Regions from separate parts of the Pelagibacterium flavum genome, predicted to be linked through region 3. Evidence: predicted binding sites of a transcription regulator. Region 3 holds the regulator's gene; each other region holds the start of a gene.

What was found. The regulator PhoB, encoded in region 3, activates phosphate uptake and scavenging genes when phosphate is short. The targets are predictions, from matches to a motif close to TGTCATNNANCTGTCAT.
Region 1: a site for PhoB is predicted at 2,567-2,583, ahead of OF122_RS07810 (esterase-like activity of phytase family protein). Genes of this name have one in related genera too.
Region 2: a site for PhoB is predicted at 1,657-1,673, ahead of OF122_RS00840 (DUF2794 domain-containing protein). Genes of this name have one in related genera too.

What each region holds. Positions count from the first base shown of each region.
Region 1 covers NZ_CP107716.1:1,576,727-1,580,917, reverse strand. The annotation lists gene OF122_RS07815 (glutathione S-transferase family protein) at 1-235, shown strand, start outside; gene OF122_RS07810 (esterase-like activity of phytase family protein) at 331-2,514, opposite strand; gene OF122_RS07805 (ATP-dependent helicase) at 2,752-4,191, shown strand, end outside.
Region 2 covers NZ_CP107716.1:159,592-163,782, reverse strand. The annotation lists gene thpR (RNA 2',3'-cyclic phosphodiesterase) at 1-144, opposite strand, end outside; gene OF122_RS00845 (Bax inhibitor-1/YccA family protein) at 394-1,164, shown strand; gene OF122_RS00840 (DUF2794 domain-containing protein) at 1,263-1,634, opposite strand; gene OF122_RS00835 (DUF1223 domain-containing protein) at 1,989-2,723, opposite strand; gene OF122_RS00830 (protein adenylyltransferase SelO family protein) at 2,762-4,191, opposite strand, start outside.
Region 3 covers NZ_CP107716.1:3,334,446-3,338,636, forward strand. The annotation lists gene OF122_RS16780 (ABC transporter ATP-binding protein) at 1-116, opposite strand, end outside; gene OF122_RS16785 (GtrA family protein) at 169-606, opposite strand; gene OF122_RS16790 (UbiA family prenyltransferase) at 603-2,084, opposite strand; gene phoB (phosphate regulon transcriptional regulator PhoB) at 2,325-3,023, opposite strand; gene phoU (phosphate signaling complex protein PhoU) at 3,027-3,734, opposite strand; gene pstB (phosphate ABC transporter ATP-binding protein PstB) at 3,748-4,191, opposite strand, start outside.

The DNA.
Region 1 (4,191 bases), 1.8 Mb from region 3:
CGGCGAGGCGTTCAGCATGATCGATGCGGTTTTCGCGCCGATCTTCCGCTATTTCGACGTGTTCGACACCTTGACGTCGACCAGCCTGTTCGACCCGCTGCCGCGTGTGGCCAGATGGCGAGGCGAACTCGCCGCGCGCGAAAGCGTAAGCGCAGCCGTCACCTCAGACTATGCCGACCGGCTCATGGGGTTTCTTAGAAATCATGACGCATGGCTCTTAAGGCAAGCGGCCTGACGGACCGGAAACAGCCCATTTTCAGCTGCGCATCCATAAAAAAGAGGCCGGACCCAAAGGTCCGGCCCCTCCAGCATCTTGTCTGGTTCGCAGGCTTATTCGACTGCGCCGATCGACCAGAAATTGGTCTCGCCCGAACTGTCGTCCACGCCGTCATTGTCGGTCACTGCCCAGCCGATGCCGTTGGCATCGATGGCAAAGCCTTCGACCTTGTCGAGAACATAGCCGTTGAGCGCCTGAAGGTCGGGGATGAAGTCGCGAACTTCTTCCTTGGTGACCACCGGCAATTCACCGCCGATCTCGGCACCGACCAGTTCGGCAACCGGAACGCGGTAGAGCTTTTTAAGCTCGGCATTGCCGGCGATCTGGTTGTCGCGTTCTACGATATAGGCGTAATCACCGTGGATGGTGATTTCCGAAAGCCCGACCCAGGCGCCGTCGGTCGGAGTTTCCAGCGGATAGTGGACGGCACCCCATTCGCCAGTCGAAGGCTTATAGGACACCAGCTTGGTCATGCCCGCTTCGTCATCGCCCCATTCGCGCTGAATGGCGATCCAGAGCACCATGTCCTCGCCAGTACCCACCGAGCTGACGCCCTCGGAACCGAAGCGGATTTCGTTGGCCAGCAGCGAGTCCGGGAACGATACTTCCTCGACGATCGCCCCCTCGGCATCCACGCGATAGAGCATGTGCGGGATGTCGCGGTCGGTCCGGCCTTCCGAGGCCAGCCAGAACCCGCCTTCGCCATCGAGCGTGATGCCTTCGAGGTCGAGCGCTTCGGCTGCGGCGCCATCACGGGTGATCAGCGTTGCCTCGGTAATCATCGCCGGGCTCTGGGCCGCATCGATCGTATAGATGGTCGGCATCATCGAAAGGTAGCTGTCATTGACCGCATAGAGCTTGCCGGCTTCGTCCGCATCGGCAACCAGACCCGAAAGGGCCACCCAACCGATCGGCGTGCCATCTTCGTTCATCGCCGACACGATCTGCGGATAGTCAGGCGCATCGACGTCTTGATACGCAAAGATCATCACATGCGAACCGGCAAGGCCGTCTTCGCGCAGATCTTCTTCATTTGCCGTCGCGATGATGTTGCGATCGGGGATCGCCACGGCGCTTTCCGGTCCCATGCCCGAGGGGATGGACTGGATGTATTCGGGTTCACCGTCGGTGGTGCGGTAGATGGCGATCAGTGAGGACCGCTCCTGCATGACAAAGATCAGCGTGTCATCGCCGAATGTTGCCACTTCCATGCCTTCGGGTTCGATGCCCTTGGCGTCCGACCGGCCTTCGGGATAGTGCCCGAGGGTTGCGGTGATCATTTCCATCGCCGCGCCGGATTCATAGGCGACCGAACCGTCCTTGTTATAGATTGTAAAGCCGCGTGAACCACCATTGTAGTCGCCTTCGTTCGAGGCAACGAAATGGTCGGCGTCGATCCACTTGACGGCGTCCGGCTCGCGCAGGCGCGTATCCTGGCTCTCGGTGAACGAGAGCACGCCGTCTTCCTCGGTATCGATGCCCGAAAGGTCGGTCGAACCGGCCGAGAAATCATTGATAACTTCGCCCGAATTGCCGTCGATGATAACGAAATGATTGTTCTCCTGCATGGAGACGACCAGTTCGTTGTTCTCGTTGAAATCGGTGAACTCGGGCTCGGGATCGCTCGGCGCGATGTCGGCGAGGCCGGTCACGTCGACTTCGATCATCGAGTCACAATCGAGCCCTGCGTCGCTGGTCGAAAACAGCGTCACGTTCCCGGCGGGAAGCTGCGGGATTTCCCCGTCATTGAGGTCTTCGTCGCGCTCGTTCTCAATCGCCACGGCCAGAAGTGTGCCGTCGGGCGATTTGGCAACGGAGTCAGGCTGCCCCGAGACGTCGCAGGTCGCAACGATTTCCTTGCTGGCCATGTCGATGACCGCGACGTGGCCCGAGGGCGCAACGAAGCTCTCTGAGGTATTGACGCCGGCAAAGGCGTAGTCGCCAATCACGACGACCGAAGTCGGCTCACCGTCCGTGCTGACGTATCCGGCAGCGGCAGGAGCGGCCGGATCGGTGATGTCGACGAACCCGATTCCACCACCGGGGCTGTCGGAATAGACCAGCGTCATGCCGTCTTCCGAGGCCGATATGATTTCTGAGGATGTTGCTTCGGCTTCGGGCGCATTTTCTGCGACCGGAAAGCTGGCGATACGGTTGAAGAAGGCTGCCTGCGCTGGCATGGCCGCGCTGGCGAGCAACCCGGCAGCGAGTGCCGCGAGCAGAGTCGATTTGGTCATTGCAATCCCCTGATGCGTGAAATGATCACGCCGGGCGTCTTAGGCCCCCTCGGCAACACTTCTGTGACAACGCCGAACCGGCCTGTGCATGTACTTTTGCCGTCATCGGACCTATATACTGGCGACTAGAACAAAATGAGATTCGAGCGCCGCCAGAAAAAGCATGTCCTCGGCGTGATCGGGGACGGATCCGGTTATTCGGTTCGGCGGCGCGAGCAAGGAAAAAACTCAACCTACATGTCAGCCGTCCCGCCCCATCGCCCGCAAGGCCCCATCACCTCCCAGTTCGCTGCGCGTGAGCCGGCCTACCTTGCCGGGCTCAACGCCGAACAGCGCGAGGCGGTGGAAACGACCGAAGGCCCCCTCCTGGTCCTTGCCGGCGCCGGGACGGGCAAAACCCGCGTCCTGACCACCCGCATCGCCCACATCCTTGCCACCCGCAAAGCCCGGGGCAACCAGATCCTCGCCGTCACCTTCACCAACAAGGCGGCGCGCGAGATGAAGGAGCGCATCGGCAAGCTCGTCGGTGCCTCGGTCGAAGGCATGCCCTGGCTGGGCACCTTCCACTCCATCGGCGCTCGCCTGATCCGCCGCCATGCCGAGCTGGTCGGCCTGCGCCCCGATTTCACGATTCTGGACACTGACGACCAGATCCGTCTCATCAAGCAATTGCTCGCCGCCGAAAACATCGATGAAAAGCGCTGGCCCGCCCGCCAGTTCGCCTCGATGATGGATGGCTGGAAAAACCGTGGCCTGCTCCCCAAGGACATCTCCCCCGCCGATGCCGGGTTCTTTGCCAATGGCAAGGGCCAGAATATCTACAAGGACTATCAGGCGCGGCTGAAAACATTAAACGCCGCCGATTTCGGCGATCTCCTGCTCGAAGGCATTCGCCTGTTCAAGGAAAACCCCGAAATTCTCGCCCAATATCACGACCGCTTCCGCTACATGCTGGTCGACGAATACCAGGACAGTAACACCGCCCAATACATGTGGCTCCGCCTCCTCGCCCAGTCCCGCGACGGCATCAACAGCTCGAACATCTGTGTGGTCGGCGATGACGACCAGTCGATCTATGGCTGGCGCGGCGCCGAGGTCGATAACATCCTGCGCTTCGAAAAGGACTTCCCCGGCGCAAAGATCATCAAGCTCGAACGCAACTACCGCTCCACCTCCAACATCCTCTCCGCCGCCTCCCACCTGATCGCCAACAACGAGTCCCGCTTGGGCAAGACGCTCCAGACCGATGTTGGCGAAGAAGGTGAGAAACTCTCGGTAACCTCAGTCTGGGACTCCGAAGAAGAGGCTCGCCAGATCGGCGAAGAGATCGAACAATACCAGCGCCAGGGCGACCCGCTCGACGACATGGCCATCCTCGTGCGCGCCTCGTTCCAGATGCGCGAATTCGAAGAACGCTTCATCACTTTGGGGTTGAACTACCGCGTTATCGGCGGCCCGCGCTTTTACGAGCGCAAGGAAATCCGCGACGCGCTGGCATACTTGCGCATCGTCGCCCAGCCCGCCGACGATCTTGCCCTCGAACGCATCGTCAATGTGCCCAAGCGCGGCCTTGGTGATGCCACCCTGCAGATCGTCCATGACACTGCCCGCGCCGCCCAAATCCCGCTGCTGACAGCCATCCGCGAGCTGACCGAAACCGAGGAATTAAAGCCCAAA
Region 2 (4,191 bases), 760 kb from region 3:
CTGATCGACGTCGCCGATATATCTCAGGGTGACATGATAGTTTTCCGGATCGATCCAGCGGGCGCCCGACAGCCCGCCCCGCTTGAGCGAGAGGACGAAAGCAATATCCTCGGGGATCTGCAATCCGGTAAACAACCTGGGCATGAGCGAAAGCCCTCCATGTCCCGGTCGACCGGCCCGATCCGGCCCGACCGAATCAAAGCCTATCACATCCGCACTCACGGGCGATCAAAAAACCCGTTGCCCCGCCGGAACGACGCGGTTGGTCAACCGGTTTCGCTTGTAATTTCAACCCCTCATCTCCATATTGATGGCCAACTGGCAGGGCCGGGAACGGCATGGGGCCGCTCCGGTCGCCGGAAAGCCAATTTTTAACTGAGGATGGAACGGAAAATGGCACAATACGACCGTCAGACCGTCGCTGGGCGCGTAGGCACGGCCGCCGCCATCGACGAAGGTCTGCGCAGCCATATGCTGCGTGTTTACAACTATATGGGCATCGGCCTGGTGGTCACCGGCCTGATCGCCTTCTTCGGCAATCAGATGGCCGTTACCACCGAGGCATCGGCCGCCGCGGCGCAGCTTGCCAACGGCACGTACCTGACCCAATGGGGCGTTCTGCTCTATACGAGCCCGCTGATGTGGGTCGTGGCGCTCTCGCCGCTTGCTTTTGTGCTGGTGCTTTCATTCGGCATCAACAAGCTTTCATTCGGTGCCGCGCAAGCCACCTTCTGGGGCTTTGCCGCCATGATGGGGCTGTCGCTCTCGTCGATCTTCATGGTCTATACCGATGCCTCGATTGCCAAGGTGTTCTTCATCACCGCGGCCATGTTCGGCTCGATGAGCCTTTACGGCTACACGACCAAGCGCGACCTGACAGGCATGGGTTCGTTCCTGATGATGGGCCTGATCGGCATTATCATCGCCATGGTGGTCAACATCTTCCTGCAGAGTTCGGCGCTTGAATTCGCCATCTCGGCGATCGGTGTCGTGATCTTTGTCGGGCTGACCGCCTATGACACCCAGAAGATCAAGGAAGCCTATGCCGAAAACATCGGCCACGAAGGTCTGGGCAAGCTCGCCATCATGGGCGCGCTGACCTTGTACCTCGACTTCATCAACCTGTTCCTGATGCTGCTGCGCCTGTTCGGCAATCGCGAATAGGAGCGGCGGCGGGGTCAGTGCCGCAGGTGCAATGAGCCAATACAAAAGGCCGCGGATCGATTTCCGCGGCCTTTTTGCTTGCCTGCCGACGGGCGAAGCTAGCGCACCACGTGGAGCTGCGGATCGAGTATGCGCAACACGCTTGAAAGCTCATGGCCGCGCTTGAGGACGCGCCCGTCGCTTCCCATCACCATGTACTGGCCCTGACGTCGGGCGAGCTTGGGGTTCTTCTCGACAACGAACAGCGGTCGCTCCGAGGTGCGTTGATAGATCGAGAACATGGCCCGTTCGCGCCCGAAATCGAGCGCATAATCGCGCCACTCGCCGGCGGCGACCTTGCGCCCATAGACGTTGAGGATCAACGCAAGTTCCTTGCGGTCGAAACTGACGACAGGAACAGGCCGGCTTGGGGAGCGGGTGGGTGAAAAGGGGAAAACATCGCCCTTGTTGCTCTCGAAGCGCTCGCTCAAACCGGGCTCCCTCCATGCGGATGTGACAATCACTTGACGATGATTGCCGCGTTCGGGCGCGCTGGCAAGAGTCAACTGCACGATCGCTTGGCGCAAACTTTCCTCCAATTGACCGGATTTAGGCCACAATCGGACCCCGCTTGCGCCATTTTACGCCGCTAGGATGTAATCATTGCCTCCAGTAGCCGGCCGCTGGGTCCACCGAGCCCCCAAACCATGGATCCAGCTGGCCGGCGCCCCTCCCGGCCTTGCCTCCGGGAAATCCTGGCGCTTTTTGGGAGGCTTCGCGTCCTCCAAATCAATGCCTCCGCTCCCCGGTCTTAAACAGATTCGGGGAGTTTTCTTTGTGCACTGTCAGCGCGTAAACAGCGCGGCGCCGAGGATGCGTCCGGGCAAAGCACCATCCTTTTCCTGAACAATGACAGCTGCAGCATCCGAATTGGATCCCAGAACCTCTTCGAGTGGGATGGTGATCTCGGCGCCCTGTTCGGGATCCCACATTCCAATGGCCTGACGGGCCGTGACAATATGGGTATAGGGTAGCGCCTGCCCCGAGTTTTCACCGCGCTCTATCGTCACTTCGGCCCGGGCGCGATAAGGCACGACCCAGACGACGGCGGGAGACAAGGTGTCATCTGCCGGGGCGCTGAACACCACCGAATCCGATCCATTGATCTCCAGGGTGACGGGCAGCAACGACCTCGCCCGCTCAATCGCAAGCTCGGCTTCCGCCGCATCCGAACCGACAACAGCGCTCTGGCCGTTGATGACCATCTGAGGCGTATAAATCCGGTTTTTGCCCCAGCTCTGAGCGTAACCCTTCTGCAACTCGGTATTGGCCGGCAGGGCGAAAGTGTCTTCCCAGCCGATATAGTCCCAATAATCAATATGATAGGCGAGAGCGATGACGTCTTCACGCTCTCCCAGCCGGGCCAGAAGCCGGTCTGCGTCGGGGCAACGTGAGCACCCTTGGCTGGTAAACAGTTCGACCACCGCATCCGCACCGCCCCGAATCTCGATAGCGCCCGCCGGCAGAGCGACAAGACAGAGGATAAGGGCGAGACGGAGCCGAAGCGAAAGGATGTTCATGGGCGTGTTTTGTACGCGCTCAACCCTGCCCCCGCCAGTCAATTGATGGTGAAAGTTTCAACGCCGTAGGCTCGGCCCATGTCCTCGATCTCCTCGATCGCCGTGGCAAAAGCCGTCCAGTCATCGGCCTGGGCAATCGGAGCCCAAACGGCCTCGACCTCCTCGATCAGCATCGTGCGGGGTCTGGGGCGTTTGAAATAGGGGTGAGAAAGATTGGCATCGGGCGCGAGATCGTAGCCCGCGAGCAGGTCGCGAACCGCCAGAAACGTCTCGCTGCCATAGAGCGCTGCCTGCGGACCGGACAATGCTCTGCCCTCCGAAGCCAGTCCGCCCCGCCAATCAAAGAACACCTGCTCATAGGCCGGGCGTTCCGCTGCCATAAAGGCAAAAAACGCCGACACCAGTTCACCATCGGGCGTCTGTCCGCGAGGCAGCAGTCCCAATCTGCCGATGCTGACCTTTGCAAGTTGGGACTGAAATTCGGGCCAGAAGCGGTTGAGTTCGGGTTCGAGCTTTTCAACGCTGGAAATCGGCACAAGGCATTCGGCCAGGCGCGTAAGATTCCAGGCCATCGCGTCCGGTTGCCGACCGAAGGCATAAAGGCCGGTCTCGTCGAAATAGGCCGCCGTAAAGCGTGGATCATAGGCTGGAAGGAAGCGCCACGGGCCGTAATCGAAGCTCTCGCCGGTGATATTGGTGTTGTCGGTATTGAGCACTCCATGAACAAAGCCTGCCCCGATCCATTGCGCGGTAACCCGTGCAACAGCCCCAGCAACCGCGCCCATGAAGGCCGGAACCCGTGCATCGGCGGCAAGATCGGAAAGCTCGGGGTAATGGTGGGCGATGGAGTGTTCAACCAGTTCGCTCATTCGCGCGTGATCGCCAAGATAATCGAGGCGCTGAAATGAGCCGACACGGATATGGGAATGGGAAAGCCGAACCAGAACCGATGAGCGGGTCGGTGAGGGCTCATCACCGCGATAGAGTGCTTCACCGGTTTCGATCAGCGAAAAGCTTTTGGAGGTTTCAACGCCGAGCGCCTCGAGCATGGTGGTGGCCAGAACCTCCCGCACGCCGCCCTTGAGCGTAAGCCGCCCGTCGCCACCGCGCGACCAGGGCGTCGTCCCCGACCCCTTGGTCCCAAAATCGCGCAGCCTGCCGTCAGCCAGATCATAGCCCTGGGCAAACAAGAACCCGCGTCCATCGCCGATATCGGAGTTGTAGCTCTGGAACTGGTGGCCGTGATAGCGCAGGGCCAGCGGGGTCTCAAAGCTCCCCGGCAACGGAGCAAAACGGCCGAAATGCTTAACCCATTGCGCATCGGTAAGCCCGGCAAGCCCCATGCGCCCGGCCCAACGCTGGTTACGATAACGCAAAACCGCTTGCGGAAAATCGGCCGGTTGGACGGGATCGAAGAAGGCTTCTCCCAATCGGGCGTGTACCTTGGCGCCTGAAAAGCGCGCGCTGG
Region 3 (4,191 bases):
AGCTGGACGACGACGGGGAAGCTCAGCTCGAGCAGGCCAACGATGACCGCGCAGCCGAAATCGAGGAAAAACAGGCCCTTATAGGGCGCGTAATAGGAGAAAAATCGGCGCAACATGATCGGATCGCTTTCAATACCGCCCGGACCTAGCGCGCAGAAACCAGACCAGTCAAGTCAAGTTTTCGGCGTGATCCGGCGTGACCCGAAAGCTGAGATATTTATGGCCGAAGAAATTTGCAACAGCCCCCACGCCAATGGCCGTGCCGTGCGCCACGGCCTCGGGCAACACGCTCCAGCCGATGGCAGGCAGAAGATGGTGGAGCAAGGCCAGAGAAACCGCCATGACGACCACTGCTCCGAGCGCGTTGACGATGAGAAACAATGTGACCTGCAATGGCACGGGCTGGCGGGAATTGGGAAACACATAAGCGCGGTAAAGCGTGAACCCGGCGCTCATGCCGATGAGATAGGCCACGAACACGGCGGCGGGGAACGGCAGAACAAGCGAGAGGGGAAACCGCACCAGCCAGTTGATCGCCGCCGCCAGACCGCCGAGCAAAAGGAAGCGCACGATCTGGGGCAGTTTAAGGAAGGCTTGTGGGCTCATATGCCGATCCAGGCGAGAAAAAAGCCGAGCGCCAGACCGGCTGCAAGCATGAGGCTCTTGGGATCCTTCATGGCGAAGGCGACAGGATCGTCGTTGAGTTCGCCGCGAAAACTCAGCATCCAGATGCGGCCGATCCACAGAAACAGCGCGGCAGGCATGAGCCACAGCCAGACCGAATCCGAATAGAAATCGGCAGCCAGCGCGTCCTGGGTGAGATAGAGAACCAGGATCAGCACCGAGCCGATGCCGCTCGATACGCCCATGGCCATGATGAAGGGCGCATCGGTGGTGAAATATCCGCGCCCGCTGATTTTGCCCGAGCCGCCATTGTCGGTCATCCGCTGAACCTCGGTATTGCGCTTGGCAAACGAGAGCGAGGCAAACAGGAACATGGAAAAGACCAGAAGCCAGGGCGAAGCCATGACGCCCACGGCGACGATGCCGAGCACCAGCCGCAGGGTGAACAGCACGGCAAGGGTGAAGGCATCGAGGATGGGCTTGCGTTTGATGCCCATGGAATAGGCAACCGTCAGGGCAAGATATGCGCCGAGCGTTACCACGACCAAGGGATTGACCAATGCGCCGAGCGCGAAGGCGGCAATCATGGCGACGGGCATGACGGCGACGGCATGCGCAATCGATATGCGGCCAGCCGCCAGCGGCCGGTTGCGCTTGGACCAGTGGCGGCGGTCATCCGCGATGTCCCAGAGGTCATTGAGCAGATAGGTCGAGGACGCGAGGATCCCCAGAGCAAGAAACGCAATGGCCGCGCTGGTCCAGGCAGTGGGATCGAGCATATGGCCGCCCAGCATGAGCGGCACGAAGACCAGTGCGTTCTTGGCCCATTGATGCAGGCGTGCTTGCTTGACCCAGTCCTTGAGGCGCGGGGGGCGTTTTAGTGTGTGCTCAATCTGTGTCAGGCGGGCAGCGGCGCGACCCACCCTGCCGGTGGTTTCGACCAGAACGCCGCCTTTTGCGATTTTCCAGACGGCAAGATCGGCCCCGCTGTCGCCGGCATAAACAAAGCCATCGGGAAACATTTCGGCCAGTTTTCCGGCCTTTATGGCGCCCTTGAGATTGGTGATGCCATCGGACGCCATGGTCTTGTCGATGAACGCAAAGCGGCGGGCGATGCGGATGGCCAAAAAGCTATCAGCCGCCGTGGCGAGGATGATCTCGCGGCCCTTGGCCTTTTCGGCTTCTGCGTAAGCGATGACGTCGTCGTTGAGCGGGATGTCGTCGACCTCGAGGGTCACATGGCCGGCCAGTTGCTGCTTGAGATGGGCTTTGCCCTTGAGCAGCCAGACGATGAGAGCAAACAGACCGAACGGGTTCTGCTTGAGATAAGCGAACACCGTCTCGTGCAGCAGATCGGTACGGATCAGGGTGTTGTCGAGGTCGAGGACGAGCGGCAGAAGGCCCGATTGGGGCTTCCGGTCGGCGCGGCCTTGTTTGACCGCAATGGCTGATTTGGGCATCGTACCTGCTCGCTTTGCAAAATTCGCCCCCGTTATCGCGGGCGCGAAGCGCTGGTGCAAAGCAAACAGCAAATAAGCGTTAATCAGGGGCGACGCGCAAATCAGTCAAATGCGCGATAAAATTTACGCTTTGTCGATGTGACTCAACAAAGCGCAAACAGGATCAATAAAATTGTAACAAATTCTAAGTTTGTCGCGCGGTCGAACCGAAAAAGTGTGCAACTTTTTCTGACCGCGCTCCTAGTTCGCGACGAATTTTTCGTCGAACGCATAGCCCGCGCCGCGCACGGTGCGGATCGGATCCTTGGCGCGGCCGCGGTTGATGGCCTTGCGCAGCCGGCCGACATGAACGTCCACGGTGCGCTCGTCGACATAGACATCGGTGCCCCAGACGCCATCGAGCAGTTGCTCGCGTGAATAAACGCGGCCGGGATTGCCCATGAGGTATTCGAGCAGGCGGTATTCGGTGGGCCCGAGATGAACTTCCTTGCCCGAGCGGCGCACGCGATGGGTGGTGCGGTCGAGTTCGATATCGCCGGCCTTTAAGATAGCGGCGATCAATTGGGGGTTGGACCGGCGCAACAGGGCGTTGATACGGGCCATGAGCTCGGGAAGCGAGAAGGGTTTGACGACGTAATCGTCGGCGCCGGTGGCCAGCCCGCGCACCCGCTCCTCTTCCTCGCCGCGCGCGGTGAGCATGATGATGGGGATGCGCGCGGTATCGGTGCGGGCGCGGATGCGGCGGCAGATTTCGATGCCTGACGTGCCCGGCAGCATCCAGTCGAGCAGGATGATGTCGGGGGTGTTTTCGGCAATGCGCAGCATCGCCTCTTCCGCATCTTCAGCGGTTGCGACGGAAAAGTCTTCAGCTTCCAGATTGTAGCGCAGAAGTTCGACGAGATCGGCTTCGTCTTCGACAACAAGAACCTGCGGAGTCATAGACTAGCCCTTGATCTGCTCACGCGTGAAATCCTCGGCCTCGGCGGTCAACATCTTGCCGGTCGCGAGGAAATAGGCCTGCTCGGCGATATTGGTCGAGTGGTCGCCCACCCGCTCAAGATTTTTGCCGCAGAACAGCAGGTGCGTACACATGGTGATGTTGCGCGGATCTTCCATCATGTAGGTGAGGAGTTCGCGGAACAGGGAAACATAGAGCGCATCGACATCGGTATCGCGCTCGACCACATCGACCGCCATGTCCTTGTCGCGGGCGGCAAAGGCATCGAGGGCCAGCTTGACCTGGCGCTGGACGAGTTCGCCCATGTGGCGCAGCCCGTTCTTGAACTGAACCGACATGCCGATGCCTTCGAACTGGGTCGAGCGACGGGCCGTGGATTTGGCCATGTCGCCAATGCGTTCGAGATCGTTGGCGACGTGGATCGAAGCGATGACCAGGCGCAGATCCTGCGCCATGGGCTGACGACGGGCGATGATCGACACAGCCATCTCATCGATATGGGCCTGCATCGCGTCGACCTTCTTGTCGGCGGCAACGGTGGCCATGGCGAGTTCGGCATCCGAGCGGATCAGGGCTTCGGTAGCGTTGGAAATCGCCTTTTCCACCAGCCCACCCATTTCCGAGATCGAACGGGCCAGTTCGGTCAATTCATCCTCGTAGGACGTGACGATATGGTCGTTAGGATTGGGCATAACGTGGGGTCTCCTACCCGATGCGGCCAGTGATGTAATCCTGGGTGCGTTTTTCGCGGGGATTGGTGAAGATTTCCTCGGTCGGACCCTCTTCGATCAGTTTGCCGAGATGAAAGAACGCGGTCTTTTGTGACACGCGGGCTGCCTGCTGCATTGAGTGGGTGACGATAACGATGGTGTAATTGGCACGCAGTTCGTCGATCAGTTCCTCAATGATCGCGGTCGCGATCGGGTCGAGGGCCGAACAGGGCTCGTCCATCAGGATGACTTCAGGTCCGACCGCAATGGCGCGAGCGATGCAAAGTCGCTGCTGCTGACCACCCGAAAGCCCGGTGCCGGGCGAATGAAGTCGGTCCTTGACCTCTTCGAACAGTCCTGCCTTTTGCAAAGCGGTGACGACGATTTCCTCAAGGTCGGACTTGTTGCGAGCCAGACCGTGAATTTTGGGGCCGTAGGC